One region of the Priestia sp. MDV22-iso46 genome, then DNA from elsewhere that is predicted to be linked to it. Evidence: riboswitches for the same ligand, from Rfam matches in the RefSeq annotation. Region 1 holds a riboswitch; the other holds the start of a gene.

The links. Region 1 has a riboswitch for S-adenosylmethionine ahead of AC4NPH_RS15825 (hypothetical protein). Riboswitches for the same ligand answer to the same signal wherever they lie in the genome.
Region 2: another riboswitch for S-adenosylmethionine. It lies ahead of AC4NPH_RS03810 (Na+/H+ antiporter NhaC family protein); the one in region 1 lies ahead of AC4NPH_RS15825 (hypothetical protein).

What each region holds. Positions count from the first base shown of each region.
Region 1 covers NZ_JBZVWT010000002.1:755,630-763,129, forward strand. The annotation lists gene AC4NPH_RS15790 (metallophosphoesterase) at 1-1,114, shown strand, start outside; gene AC4NPH_RS15795 (GtrA family protein) at 1,273-1,695, shown strand; gene AC4NPH_RS15800 (DUF6044 family protein) at 1,733-3,418, shown strand; gene AC4NPH_RS15805 (glycosyltransferase family 2 protein) at 3,431-4,420, shown strand; gene AC4NPH_RS15810 (YozF family protein) at 4,531-4,971, shown strand; gene AC4NPH_RS15815 (GNAT family N-acetyltransferase) at 5,055-5,501, shown strand; gene AC4NPH_RS15820 (hypothetical protein) at 5,514-5,810, opposite strand; SAM riboswitch class I at 5,932-6,033, shown strand; gene AC4NPH_RS15825 (hypothetical protein) at 6,094-6,441, shown strand; gene AC4NPH_RS15830 (DUF1540 domain-containing protein) at 6,542-6,700, shown strand; gene alaP (alanine permease AlaP) at 7,018-7,500, shown strand, end outside.
Region 2 covers NZ_JBZVWT010000001.1:725,369-732,868, reverse strand. The annotation lists gene AC4NPH_RS03835 (spore germination protein) at 1-389, shown strand, start outside; gene AC4NPH_RS03830 (Ger(x)C family spore germination protein) at 373-1,584, shown strand; gene AC4NPH_RS03825 (YtoQ family protein) at 1,738-2,178, opposite strand; gene AC4NPH_RS03820 (ABC transporter ATP-binding protein) at 2,349-3,260, shown strand; gene AC4NPH_RS03815 (ABC transporter permease) at 3,253-4,020, shown strand; SAM riboswitch class I at 4,122-4,228, shown strand; gene AC4NPH_RS03810 (Na+/H+ antiporter NhaC family protein) at 4,315-5,625, shown strand; gene AC4NPH_RS03805 (hypothetical protein) at 5,665-5,793, opposite strand; gene AC4NPH_RS03800 (LacI family DNA-binding transcriptional regulator) at 5,918-6,877, shown strand; gene AC4NPH_RS03795 (transcriptional regulator SplA domain-containing protein) at 6,962-7,210, shown strand; gene splB (spore photoproduct lyase) at 7,322-7,500, shown strand, end outside.

The DNA of each region.
Region 1 (7,500 bases):
AACGCAATTAAATGAGCAGGCACCGAAACAAGATGCATTTGTAGTAGTAGGAGATTTGGCTGATACCGGCGCGTTAAAAGAATACGACCGCTTTTTTTCTATTTATAATCAAAATAAACAGCCGCAGGCCGTATCTCTTTTTACAATTGGTAATCATGAATACCGGGACAGCGTAACTAATCAGCAAGCGCAGCAGCGTTTTTTATCTAAAACCAAAATGAAAGCTCTTTATTTTCATCAAGTGATAAAAGGGTATCATTTTATCATGCTTGGAACAGAAAGCCGTCTGACCGCCGGTGATTATTCAATCAAACAAATTAATTGGCTTGGAGAACAGCTGAAGATAGCAAAGCGAGACGATCCTAAAAAACCGATTTTTGTCTTTATTCATCAGCCTATTAACAATACACTGTACGGGAAAAACAGATGGGGGATAGAAGTGAATGAACAGCTTCTTTACAATACGTTAAAACCTTATCCGCAAGTCATTACATTTTCTGGTCATACCCACCATCCGTTGGACGATCCTCGTACTATTTTTCAAAGAGATTTTACATCTCTTGCAACGTCTTCTGTTCGGTATATATGGCCTGGTGCTGGATATTTACAAGGTGAACTTCCTCCTGGCTACCGAGATGTGAGTCAAGGTCTTCTTGTAGAGGTTTATAATCGAAAAGTAGTAGTTAAAAGGCGAGATTTTCACGCAAATAAGTGGACAGGAGAAGCGTGGAAAATTGACATACCTGCAGATTCAAAAAAATTTCACTACACGAATGAACGAGATTTAGTAAAACCGATTTTTCTTCCAAGCTCTACTATTTCTGTTATACAAGAAAAAGCTTCATCGAATCAGCTTTATATCCAGTTTACGCAAGCGGTGGATAATCTGATGGTTCATTCTTATCGCATTACCGTCAAAAATAAAAAAACTGGAGAAGTGGTCAAAACATATAATGCATTTTCTCAATATTACAGCGATCCTGTTCCGGATGTTCTAAGTCTCCCGTTATCAGGTTTGCAGCCTCATACTGCGTATCAAATAGAAGTAGCGGCAGTGGATGCGTTTGACAATCAAAGCGACCAAAAATTAATCATTGAAGGCTCTACTAAATAGCTAAAAGAATCCTGATTTTTATTGATTCTTTTAACTTTTTTTCATCTGTTTTTAATGTTATTTTCATTAGATTTTTAAGTGGAGTTGCTACACTGAAACTGTATTTAAAGTAATAATATGTAATTTTCATGAAAGTATCAAAATCAAAAGGAGTTTGTATGAAAGGATCTTTTGTACGTTTTTTAGTAGTAGGGCTGGTCAATACAGGAGTAGGTCTCTCCATTATGTATGTGCTGCTTCATATCTTTCATCATTACTGGGCAGCAACGTTTGTGGGCAACGCAGCGGGGGCAGTCGTTAGCTACGTATTAAATCGAATATTTACGTTTAAAAGCGGAGTTCATTTATCTAAAAGCATACTGCGTTTTATTTTGGTTATTGGCGTTTGCTACGGTTTATCTTACTATATTGGACTGCAGTTCTCCAGCTGGTTATTGCACCAACTTCCTGCTGCTGTGCGTCCGTTCAAAAAAGACGTCGGTATATTGATTGGAACAGGTCTGTATACGCTTTTAAATTATACGGGTCAAAAATACTTTGTATTTAATGCAAAAAAAGAAGCAGCCGTCATACACGAGTAGCTTCTAGTAATTATGAAATGGAAATAGGTGTTAACAGATGAAGAAAGAAACAGCTATGAATAAAGAAAAAACATTGCTTATTATCGCTTTCCTTTTGCTGCTTGCGTATGTATCCCCTATGTTTTTGCTTGGGGAAAATTCACATATACGCGTGCACGATAATTTAGACTCAAATATTACGTGGTATAAAGTTCTGCATCGAAGCGGAGAGCTGTTTGGCTCCAGTCATGCCGTATTACCTCAAATTATTAACGGATTGCCGAGGAATACGTTTGGAACAGAATTTAGCGGTATTCAGTGGCTGTATGGTTTATTCCCGACCATGCTTGCATACAGCCTGAGTCAAACGATCACGCGCGTATTTGCTTTAATTGGAATGTACTTATTATTAAAAAAGCATTTTATCAAAAGCAAGGATGCTTATGCGATTCGAGTGCTTGTATCACTTGCTTTTGCACTTACTCCTTTTTGGCCTTCGGGGATGCTGAGTACATTAGGACAGCCGCTGGCGCTGTGGGCGTTTTTAACCATTCGAAACCGCGAAGGAACGTGGAAGGAATGGCTTACTCTTTTATTGCTTCCGTTTTACGCGAGCTTTGTGCTAGGGTTTTTCTTCTTTTTAGCAGCGATGGGGCTGCTATGGCTAAGAGATGCAGTAAAAAAACGAGCGTGGAATATGCCTTTTTTAAGCAGTATTGCAGCGATGACCGCTGTCTTTCTGCTCATTGAATACCGGCTTGTTGATTCTCTTTTGTTTCCGGAGGCCCCGACGAGTCGAAATGAATTTTTAAGCTCTACTCTAAGTTTCGGACATTCCATTCGCCTTACTTTGAAGAACTATACGCTTGGGCATACACATGTAATGACGCTTCATACCTTTGTCATTTTACCGCTTTCTTTTATTGTACTGTGGATTGTCGCTCGCAATCAGAAAGGAAAGCTTGAAAAAACGTTTTTGCAGTTATTTGTTCTTAATCTACTACTGTCGATTTGGTATGCGTTTTGGTTTTATAAAGGATGGGAGCCGCTAAAAGAAAAATTTCAGCTTTTAAATACGTTTAACTTTGCTAGATTTCATTTTTTACGCCCGCTCATTATTTATTTGATGTTTGCCGTTGGCGGCTATGTTTTATGGAAGCGGGGCAAAGCGTGGAAAAAGTTTGTGTGGGTGTGTTTGGTTTTACAGTTGCTTGTGTTATTTATAGCGAACCCTGAGCTTTATTATCGCTACAATCACGAGCCGTCAGTCAAAGAATTTTATGCTGTCCATCAATTCGATGAAATCAGCAGATATATAGGGAAACCTAAATCATCTTATCGGGTAGCAAGCATTGGGCTTCATCCATCAATTGCTCAGTATAACGGCTTTTATACGCTAGATACGTATAACAACTTCTATCCGTTAACTTATAAACATGAGTTTCGCAAAATCATTGCCAAAGAGCTTGATAAAAATAAAAAGTTAGAAAGCTACTATGATCACTGGGGCAACCGCTGCTATGTGTTTGTTAGCGAGCTAGGGAAAAAATATGATTACCGAAAAGACTCAACGAAAAAAATCCGTCATTTGCAGCTTAATATCAGCCAATTTAAGAAAATGGGCGGTCGCTATATCTTTTCAGCTGTTCCAATCGAAAATGCTGAAAGTGACGGTTTGCACTTTTTAAAAGCATTTAACGATAAACAGTCCGCTTGGAAAGTGTATGTATATGAAGCAAAGTAAGGGGGCAATAACATGAACAGACCTATTTTAACGATTGTTGTTCCATGTTACAACGAAGAAGAAGTATTCACAGAGACATCTTTTCAATTAACTACTGTAATAAAAGAACTGATAAATGAACGTCTTGTATCGAGTGAAAGCACCATTTTATTTGTCGACGATGGAAGCAAAGACAGCACGTGGTCGCTTATTGAAAAAGAAAGCTGCAGCAATTTATTTGTAAAAGGGTTAAAGCTAGCGCGAAATGTAGGACATCAAAATGCTTTGCTCGCAGGACTAGAAGCAGCCCATAAGCAATCTGATTGCGTCATTTCCATTGACGCAGATTTGCAAGATGATATTAGCGTCATTCGTACCTTTGTGGAGAAATATTGGCTCGGGTATGAAGTCGTATATGGCGTTCGAGACAGCAGAGAAACCGATACATTTTTTAAACGAACCACGGCAGTAGGGTTTTACCATTTTATGAATAAGCTAGGAATTCAGCTCGTTCAAAATCACGCTGATTTTCGTCTCATGAGCAAACGTGCTCTTGGCGAACTCATGAAATATAAAGAAGGAAACGTCTTTTTACGAGGCCTTGTACCATTAGTAGGATTTCGCTCCACGGAAGTCACATATGACCGAAAAGAACGGACGGCGGGCGAATCAAAATATCCGTTAAAGAAAATGCTTGCTTTTGCATTCGATGGGATTACATCTTTTAGCGTAGCGCCGATACGCTTATTGACGCTGCTTGGAGGAGCTTCTTTTCTCTTTAGTATTGCGTTTGGTATTTATGCGCTGATTCAAAAATATTTAGATCATACGCAAATCGGCTGGACGTCTCTTATTTTATCCATTTGGCTTGTAGGCGGCCTGCAGCTAATGGGAATGGGTCTTGTCGGAGAATACATTGGCAAGATTTTTAACGAAGTGAAACAGCGTCCTAAATATGCGATTGAAAGAGATTTATATACAAAACACTCATTAGACAAACAAAAAGATTTGCTTATGCATTAATTTAAGAAGCTTCTCCTAAATGGAGAGGCTTTTTTTTGTTAAAGCGTTTATCATAATTTTTAAGTGAACAGGAAATGCTACTACTAAAATTTCTAAGGAGATCAAAATCTATGAAAAGACTATTTTATACAGTCAGCACTTTTTGTTTTGTCTGGCTTGCTTTTGCAGCCATTCATGTCAGCGCTCTTTCGATTGAGAAGCTTCCAATGAAGAAATCATCTGAACAATGGTCGGTTGAACTGACAAAAGCGAGCATGACGGGAGATAATCAGCTAAAGTGGAAAAATAACGTCTATCATACATATGGATTAACCGTTGAAAACATTGGGAAAGACGTAGAGCGCGTGCAGGTCCAAGCTTTTCGGCACGAAGGAAAAAATAAGGCGAAATACAGCTTGTTTTCTCCTATTGAAAGGTCTAACTTAAGCAAAAGCGGTCAGCGTTTTCGCTATGCGAATTTTGCTGTTCCTGGAAAAGCGGCAAGCTTAGACATCATGATCAACTGGACGGACGAACAAGGTAATCATCAAGAGCATTTTGAATTTAAATAAAAGTCTTCGCCTAGGCGAAGACTTTTATTTTGCAGGAATTTATCCTCGCATGTAGAAAACGAACACGAAAGGAGAGATCGATAATGATTGCAAAAGCTACTGAAGAAGAATTACAGGAAATTCGGACGAAATCTGCTGATGCGCTGTTTGAAGGAACAATGAAGCAGTTTCATCCGTCAGCTGAACGCGTAAATGAACTAGTTGGTAGCGCCTTTGAAAAAGGCTGTTATTATTTAGTTTCAAGACAAGAAAATAAACTCGCAGGCTGGGTTCTTATCGGCCCATCTACCGACTTCTTTTCAAAAGAAGAAATTGGCTTTATCTACGAATTATATGTTGTACCGGAATACCGCGGGCAAGGTTTAGCCAAGCCGTTAATACAAAAAGCAATTGATGAATTGTCTATCAAAGGATACCCTGAAATCAGACTCAGCGTTCATGCTGGGAATTTTGCACAGCATGTGTATCGTGACCTTGGATTTGTAGATAAACAAATATCAATGACCTTACAGGTGGTAAAACGTCCGTAACGTTGGTGAATATCAGCGAGTCCATAAAACATAAGATGTTATACACGCGATGAGGTTTGGCAGTGAAAGTAAAAGTAAATAAGTAGCCCAAACGGCTCCTTTATCTAGTACTTCAACGGCTCCTCCACCTGTATTATCTGAGGAAGGGGGATCTTCAAGCGCGTTCATAACTAAAGCTGCCGCAGCTAAAATAATTCCTCCGATGCTTCCCGTTGTTTTGACAATTGCAATATGGAAAGTAGATGAAAAAGCAATAGTAAGAAGCAGCAGCAAGCTTCCCAAAAAAGCAGATAACATATATCGTTTCATGTGCTCACCATCCTTTATGAAATCATACCATATTTTACTTCTTTTTTCTTTTTATTGAAAAGCTATTGACGTAACCTATAAAACATATTAGAATAGCCAGAAATAATTTAAAAACGAAATATTCTTATCTAGAGAGGTGGAGGGACTGGCCCTTTGAAGCCTCAGCAACCACAATTATTGAATGGTGCTAATTCCAGCATAGCCTAGCTCTGACAGATAAGAAGAGGAATCTTTTTCTATGATGAAATCCTCTTCTTAGGAAGAAACATTTCGTATAGAAAAGGTGAGGACATTGAACAGTAGACAAACAGCGTTAAGCACTGATGATTATTTAGATCTATACTTATTAGCCAAAGAAATAAAAGACGAAACGTGGCAGCAGGAAACTTTAGCTGCGCTAAAAACGCAGCAAAATCGTTCATTTGAAGAAAAACAATCCGCCCTAGTTCAAGAGATATGGGAAGATTTTAAACAGTTAAATGAAGATATTTCTTTTACGTATCGCTTGATTCAAAAAGAGCCAACTAACGAACAATTTCAGACTAAATTAAGGCACTTGAGAGAACGGCGGATCACGCTGAGCCGTGAGTTATATTTAGCTAAAAAACAGTATGTTGAACACACGCAATAAAAAGATCCGCTTGATAAACAAGCGGTTTTTTTGCGTGAAAATGTTAGAATCGTTATATTTCGGGTAGTAAATAGATAAGACAAGCAAAGGAGGGATAACAGTGGCCCAAGGTGTATTATGTGAAGTGAATGAGTGCATGTATTGGAAATCCGGAAATAAATGCAGTGCAGAGTCCATTTACGTTGTGAGTCCTGAAAGTAGTCACCATGTTTCTGAAACGGAAGAACCTGGCTGTAAAACTTTTGAACCCGCGAGATAAATGCTAGTTTTTATAAAAAAGCATAAAATGAACGATGCGCTGACGGAGTTGAGTCGGCGTTTTTCTATTTTTTTAAAATACTATTGCTTAAGTGCAATAATAAATACATATTAAAATAGCAGGGCCTATGTCTAATTGTGCGTTTAAACAAAATGATAAGATAATTTTTTTGTTTTTCGACAAAAGAAAAGTGAGAGAAAGGTGATAGAATACAAATATACAGCCTAGCTGTCTTTTAGCACAAACTTATATGAAAGCGCTAACAAAAAAGGCTGTGTTCATCTCGTTTTGACAGATTGGAAAAAGGGGAGACGTTTATGCAGGGGAAAACTCAGGGGAAAGAATTGAAACGCGGGTTAGAAGAAAGACATGTGACGCTGATGTCCTTAGGAGCAGCCATAGGGGTAGGACTGTTTCTTGGATCTGCATCTGCTATTAAATTAGCAGGACCGGGAATATTATTGGCGTACGGATTTAGCGGAATGATTATGTTTTTTATTATGAGAGCACTTGGAGAAATGGCGATTCAAAAACCTGTTGCAGGTTCATTCAGTAAGTACGCACGCGACTACTTAGGGCCGCTTGCCGGTTATTTAACAGGTTGGAACTACTGGTTTTTATGGGTTGTAACATGTATGGCTGAAATTACAGCCGTTGGTATTTATATGGGGTATTGGTATCCGGATGTACCAAACTGGATTTGGGCGTTATCGGCGCTTGTTATCATGACAACGGTTAACTTCTTAGCTGTTAAGGCATATGGTGAACTGGAATTTTGGTTTGCACTTATTAAAATTTTA
Region 2 (7,500 bases), on a different contig from region 1:
TCGGAGCGTTCTCAGTGGATGGAGTGGTTACGAGAACGTGGCCTACGCTTGATTTGATAAGAAGTTATGAATTAACTGGGTTAATCTTTGAACGCTTTGATTCCTTGTTGCTGGTGGTATGGATTATGCAAATGTTTACTTCTTTTAATGTTAACCATTACGCTGCTTCATTAGGACTGTCTCAGCTTTTCAAAAAAAATATCCATCCATTTATGTATGGTGTGCTTCCAGTTATTTATCTCATTTCCATGGTTCCTAGAAATATCAATGATGTATTTAAATTAGGAGATATGGTTGGCAATGCTGCCCTGATTTTATTTGGCTTTTTACCGGTACTGCTTCTTATCATTTCAAAAATAAAGGGGAAAAAGTATGAGACAAGTCTCTAATCACGTACGGTTCTTCTTATCGGTTTTGCTTTCTGTTTTTTTGCTCTTTCCTCTGGCGGGCTGTTGGAGCAGTCATGAAATTGAAGAACGAAGTTTAGGAGTAGGTATGGCTCTTGATAAAGCTAACAAGTCCATGACTGAAAAAGAATTTGATGAACAAGAAGAGTATCCCAAACGGAACTTGATTACGTCAACCTACCAACTGATCACCCCGCAAGTGGCAAGTTCAACAACTGTCCAAGGAGGATCTCAGCAGAAGGCTTACGTGAATATGGCTGAAACGGGAGATTCTATTCATCAAATGACCCGTGAATTATCATTGAGAAGAGAGACTTCGATTGCCAGCCAACATCTAAAAGTAATTATTATTGGCGAGGCTCTTGCAAGAACGTATAGCTTAGGAAAATTAGTGAATGAGTTTCTTCGTGATAACGAGATTAGACCAAGCTGTCTTGTACTTATTAGTAAAGGGAGAGCTAGCGACGGGCTAGAATCGAAGACAGCAGGAGAGATCCCGGCATTTCGTTTGGCTGGAATGGTGGAAAATGCCTATCGAACAACAAGAATTTTACCTCCCACTTCGCTCATTAAATTAGAGAGCAATATTGAATCAGGGACTAGTTTTCTATTGCAAAATGTATTATCGGCAAATGGGGAAATCAAATTTGCTGGTGCTGCCATAATTAAAGGGAAAACAAACAAAATGATCGGTTTTTTGAATGAAGAAGAACTAGATGGTCTGACTTGGATCACAGGAAAAGGGAAAGGCGGGCTAGTGAAAAGCTTTGATAAAAAGACCGGTCAGCTGATTGTATACGAAATAGAATCCATGAAAAGTCATATTGAACCTCATGTTAAAGGAAATAGCATCTCCTTCAATGTGCATATTGAATCCGAGGGAAGGCTATCTGAAAATTGGGTGGTCTCAGGAAATCCTTTAGAAAATCAATTTTTACATAAGGTGCAAAAAAACTCAGAAAAAAAAGTGAAGCACCTCGTAAGAAACACGGTAGAAAAAATGCAAAAAGAATATAAAGTCGATGTGGCCGGGTTCGGAAATCAATTGAGAATTAAGAGGCCCAGAGTATGGATGAGGGTCAAAGACAATTGGGATCAAACATTTAGTGAAGTTCCAATTAACTATGATGTAAAATTAATGATTAAAGATTATGGAACGTCAGGATCAAAAAAATGAGTAGCTAAGTACAATTTTGCTTGTTTTGATGTTGAAAATGAAAGAAACTAAAAGGAATAGCCTTAGAGCTTGCTAAAAAAATATTTCCCCTAGTAATGAGCTTGAGGGATAAATGAAAAATAAGAGCTGTCCAGAACCGACAGCTCTTATTTGCTATTCAAAAATATAAGCTAATGCTTGAAGAGCCTGTTCTGGCGTTTCGACTACAACCTGGGCTTTGTTTGACAGTTCTTTAAGCGGGTGATGCAGTTTTTCAGGGCGAACCAAAATTAGCGGTTTATCTAATGCAATGGCTGTCGCCGCATCCATTGCGCTGTTCCATTGCTTGTATTTTTCGCCAAATAAAGCAATAACCACATCAGATTTTTTTAGGAGTACCTGCGTACGTAAATTATTAATTTGAGAAGCAGCTTCATCTTTTAAGACAGCGTTAGGCTGTTTTCCTAAAATTTCTTCTCCAATGTTGTCGGAGCGGTCATGGTCTGTCATGGGACCGACAAAGGTAAGGGGAAGGTTTAATTGTTCTGCTTGGTTTTTAATTTCGTCTCGCCAGTTATCGTGAATTTGCCCGGCAAGGTATACGGTTAAGTTCATTATGTAGAAGTCCTCCTCTAACTAAAGTTTGTTTTATTTTATCAAATGTAAGCGGATAATACGAATGATTTGAATGGGCTACTTTTCCAAAAATAAGGTTATAGTAGACAAATAGTTAAAAAAGAGAAACAATAGAAGGCGTATTGCTAATTAAAGAAAGGATGTACATGATGACAGAAACAGTGCTACAAGTAGATCATGTCAGTAAAGTAATTGGGAAGAAAACCATTTTGCATGATGTATCCTTATCGGTTGAGCGCGGTGAGATTTTCGGATTGCTTGGCCCGAACGGCTCTGGAAAAACAACGCTAATTCGTACCGTCGTAGGACTCATTAAAGAAACAGAGGGAACAATTACCGTCAATGGGTTTCCTTTAAAAGAACAGTTTACATCAGCTATGAAATCAATTGGAGCGATTATTGAAAACCCTGAGTTTTATGATTATCTGACGGGCTATCAAAATTTAAAACACTTTGCTAATATGCATGAAGGCATCACATCAGAACGCTTGGATGAAGTCATTGCTTTAGTAAAGCTTGAAAACAGCATTCATGCAAAAGTGAAGACGTATTCTCTTGGGATGAGACAGCGTTTAGGAGTGGCTCAAGCTATTTTACATAAGCCTGCATTGCTTTTACTAGACGAACCAACAAATGGTCTAGACCCAGCGGGAATGAGAGAGTTTCGTACATATTTACAAACGCTTTGCAGGGAAGAAGGAATATCGATCTTGATCGCGAGCCACTTATTAAAAGAAGTAGAAGCACTATGTGACCGCGTTGGCATTATTCAAGACGGTGAGTTAAAAGCCGTTCAAGATCTATCTCCAAATCGCCAAGATCAAGGAATGTTTGTAGAATTTGAGGTGTCTGACGCGCAAAAAGCAGCGGAATTTTTATCACAAGAATTTGAAGTAACGATGAGATCAAATATTATTGACGTAGCAATTGTGAAAGAGCAAATTCCAGCTGTCAATAGAAAATTAGTGGACAGCGATATTTTAGTCTACCGAATCACTCCTGTGTATGAGACGCTTGAAGATTCGTTTATGTCCGTTACGGAAGGAGAGCACCATGCTTAAGCTAATTCAAAATGAACACATGAAATGGTTTCACAAAAGAAGTACAAAAATCACGTTTATTACCATCGGTATTTTGACTCTTTGTATGGCTCTATTAATGAAGAAAGTAGCAAACAGTGCAGGAACAGAAGACAACATTTTGAACTTCCTGTCATTTAGTTCAGGTATGCTGATTCTCGTTCAATTTTTTGCTCTTGCTGTTGGAGGGTCAATGGTTGCAAAAGAGTTTGAGGCAGGTACCATTAAGCTTCTTTTAATTCGCCCTGCTAGACGTTCAACGATTTTAGCATCCAAGTACCTAACCCTCATTTTAATTAGCTTGTATTATTTACTGAGCTATTTGCTTTTTTCGTTTGTATGGGGAGCATTGTTCTTTGGATTTACCAGTCTAGAAGGAGATGCGCAGCTGCTTAAAAACATTACGCTTACGTATGACAGTGCGTATATGGAAACGTTTATGATGATGACGTTCGCATTCATGCTGTCGTCTTTATTTAGAAACAGCGCGCTTGCTTCCAGTCTGGCTATTGTCGTAAGTATCGGCGCAAAAGCTGTAACAGGACTAGTATCAGAGCTAGGTTTATGGTGGGGGAAATTTTTATTATTTGCCAACACGAACTTTGTACAGTATATGGACGGAATGAAGACGATGTTTGACGGCATGACGATTCCATTTTCAATCTTCGTCTTAGTTGCACACTTTGTCTTCTTTATGGGCGTAGCTTGGGCAGCGTTTTTAAAACGAGACGTAGCTAATTGATGTGAGAATTTTCGCACTATATATTTTTCTGAAATAGCATTTGACAATTAAATAAAAAGAGATTACAGTAGTGAAAGACTATTTTTAAAACAACTATAAACTTCTTATCAAGAGAGACGGAGGGACTGGCCCTATGATGTCTCGGCAACTGGCTGTACGCAGTGCGGTGCCAAATCCAGCAGACGATGTTTCGTTTGGAAGATGAGAAGGGTAATCTTATGATACAAAATAAGAGACCTCTTCTTATCAATAAGAAGAGGTCTTTTTTTATTACGTAAACAAGAGGTGTTAAGAATGGAACAACAAAAAGGAAACGGCTGGGCGCTGTTACCGCTGGGCGTCTTTTTAGTCCTGTTTGTCGGATCAGGAATTATAACGGGAGACTTTTATAAGCTGCCTGTATTAGTAGCCATTATCATTGCAGCCATTGTGGCGCTGGCTATGAACCGCAAAGATTCACTTAATGTAAAAGTGGAGCGTTTTGCTAAAGGAGCAGGACATCCTGATATCATTATTATGGTGCTTATTTTTATTTTAGCAGGTGCTTTTTCTGAAGTCGCTAAAGGCATGGGAGCTGTGGATTCAACGGTAAACTTAGCGCTTTCTGTGCTTCCGCAAAGCTTAGTCGTAGCAGGAATCTTTGTTATTGGCGCATTCATTTCAATTTCGATGGGAACATCAATGGGAACAATTGCTGCGCTGGGACCTATCGCTGTAGGAATCAGTGAGCAAGCGCATGTTTCTGTTACATTGGCAATAGCCGGTGTGATTGGCGGTGCAATGTTTGGTGATAATTTATCTGTTGTCTCTGATACAACGATTGCGGCAGTTCGTACGCAAAAAACAAATATGACAGATAAATTGAAAGTAAACTTTTTTATCGTACTTCCTGCAGCGATTGTTACAGTGATTCTATTGCTTGTAATGACGCTAGGAAACACGTCATCAGTAGAAATTAAAGATTTCAGCTGGTTTAAAATCTTGCCTTATATCGGCGTACTCATTGCTGCAGTATTTGGTGCAAACGTATTAAGCATTTTAACCGGAGGAATTGTGCTAGCCGGCGTGATTGGATTAGCTGACGGAAGCTACACGCTTTCTTCTCTTGCTAAAACTGTGACAGAAGGTATTGGCGGAATGTCAGAGTTAATTATTTTATCTCTGTTAATTGGCGGAATGGTTGAGCTTATTCGCTATAATGGCGGTATTCAGTTCTTATTGAATTTATTAACACGACGCATTCAAACAAAAAAAGGCGGAGAATTCAGCATCGCCGGACTGGTAAGTTTAACTAATTTAGCGACGGCTAATAACACGATTTCAATTATTACAGCAGGTCCGTTAGCAAAAGAAATCTCTGATAAGTATTCAATTGATAATCGTAAATCAGCCAGTCTGCTGGACTTGTTTTCATGCAGCGTTCAAGGGCTTATCCCTTACGGCGCACAAATGCTTCTCGCAGCAGGGTTTGCTAAAGTTTCACCGATTGAGATTATTCCATTTACATTCTATCCAATGTTAACAGCGGTTTGCGGAATCATTGCGATTGTAATTGGATTTCCTCGTTTAAATAAAAAGTCTAAGTCATCTAAAGAAGCTGCGTAATATGAAACCCTTAAAAAGAATGTTCTTTTTAAGGGTTTTTTACTGTTTGAAAAAATCAGTCGGCTTTTCTTCATCTAACTCCTTCCAAAGCGTCTCATTTTGTTTAAGTGCATAAGTCGCTCCTCCAATTTCAATTCCGCATAATAAAATAAATAATAAAATACCCATGAAATGACCTCCTTACGTAAATGAATAAAAACACGATGGTAACGGGTTTAGCTTCTTGCTGTTTCACTTTATAATGAGAATAAAGTATGAAACGCGTTTCAGCGCAAGAGAAAAAGGTGAAAACATGACAAATATCCGAGATATCGCAAAAAAAGCGGGTGTATCTGTTTCGACTGTATCCCGGGTGCTAAATCATCATCCGTATGTAAAAGAAGAGAAACGCCGGCTGGTAGAGCAGGTTATTCACGAACTTAATTATGAACAAAACATTAATGCCGTTCACTTATCAAAAGGGAAAACAAATATGATTGCCGTCGTCTTGCCTTTTATTAATCATCCGTATTTTAGTCTGCTTTTAGAAGGAGTGGCATCTAAAGCGTTAGAAAAGCAGTATCAGCTTGTTATTTGTCAGACGAACTATGATGTGAAAAAAGAAGAAGAAGCGCTTCATATGCTGAAAACAAAGCAAGTTGATGGAGTGATTATTTGTTCTAGAGCAAGCAGCTGGAGCACGATTGAATATTATCAGCAGCACGGGCCGATAGCCGTGTGCGAAAACGTACAGAATCGTTCTATTCGCTCCGTATACGTTGATCATTATGCAGCTTTTAAGCAGGCGCTTATGTATTTAAAAGAAAAAGGATATACGGATATTGGCTACTGTATTGGAAGAATGACGGGTACAAATAGCCTGCAGCGGCAACAAGCATACAAAGAATATGTAGAAAGAATAAATCAGCCTTATCATCCGGAATGGGTTTTTCAAGGCTGTTTGAACGTGACAGATGGTGAAAAAGTGGTGGAAAAACTAGTGCAGATGAAAAATCGGCCTCAGGCGCTTTTAGTAACAAATGATCAAGTAGCTATTGGAATAAAAGCTCAGTGCGAACAAGCGGGTATTTCAGTTCCTGGTGAGTTAGCTATCATTGGTTTTGATAATCATCCGCTTTCTTCTTATTTACAAATAACAACGATAGAACTTCCTCTTAAGGAAATGGGCGAAACGCTTTTTACATTAGTGGGAAGCAAGGTTCCTCAGAAAATTGAGCTCCCTTTTCGGTTTATTGAGCGTAAAAGCGTATGAATTCTTGATGATGCTATGAGGGTTTTTACCGGATAAAATGAGCAAAAGCGGACATCATACGAGTAAAGAAAAAAGAAAAGGATGATGATCGTGGAGAAAAAAGAATATCAAGTGGGAGATCAAGTATTTGTTATTTACCGAAATCCTCATACGGCAAACGTTGCAAATATTAATCAAGCTGAAATTGTTGAACATCCTGAAAACAAAGGTGAAAAGGCGCTGTTTTTACATGAGTCTTATCATTTGTTAGCTGAAGATGATGCCGTGTATTCAACATATGAAGAAGCTGAAAAAATGTATAATAAGATATTTGATTATGAACAATATGACTGACGCAAGGCTCTCTTAAACGGAGAGTCTTTTTTGTTTGAAAAATAATTACCAAGGATAGAGTCTTTTTGTTTTTCAAACGCTATTAATATTAGAAAAAAGGAAGTGTACATGATGATAAAACCTTTTGTACCTCAATTAGTATATATTGAGCCAGGGGCAATGGAGTACCCGCTTGGTGTTCAATTAAAAGAAAAATTTGAGAAGATGGGAATTGAGATTCGTCAAACAACTTCTCATAATCAAGTGCGTAATATACCGGGAAAAAATGATTTGCAAAAATATCGCAATGC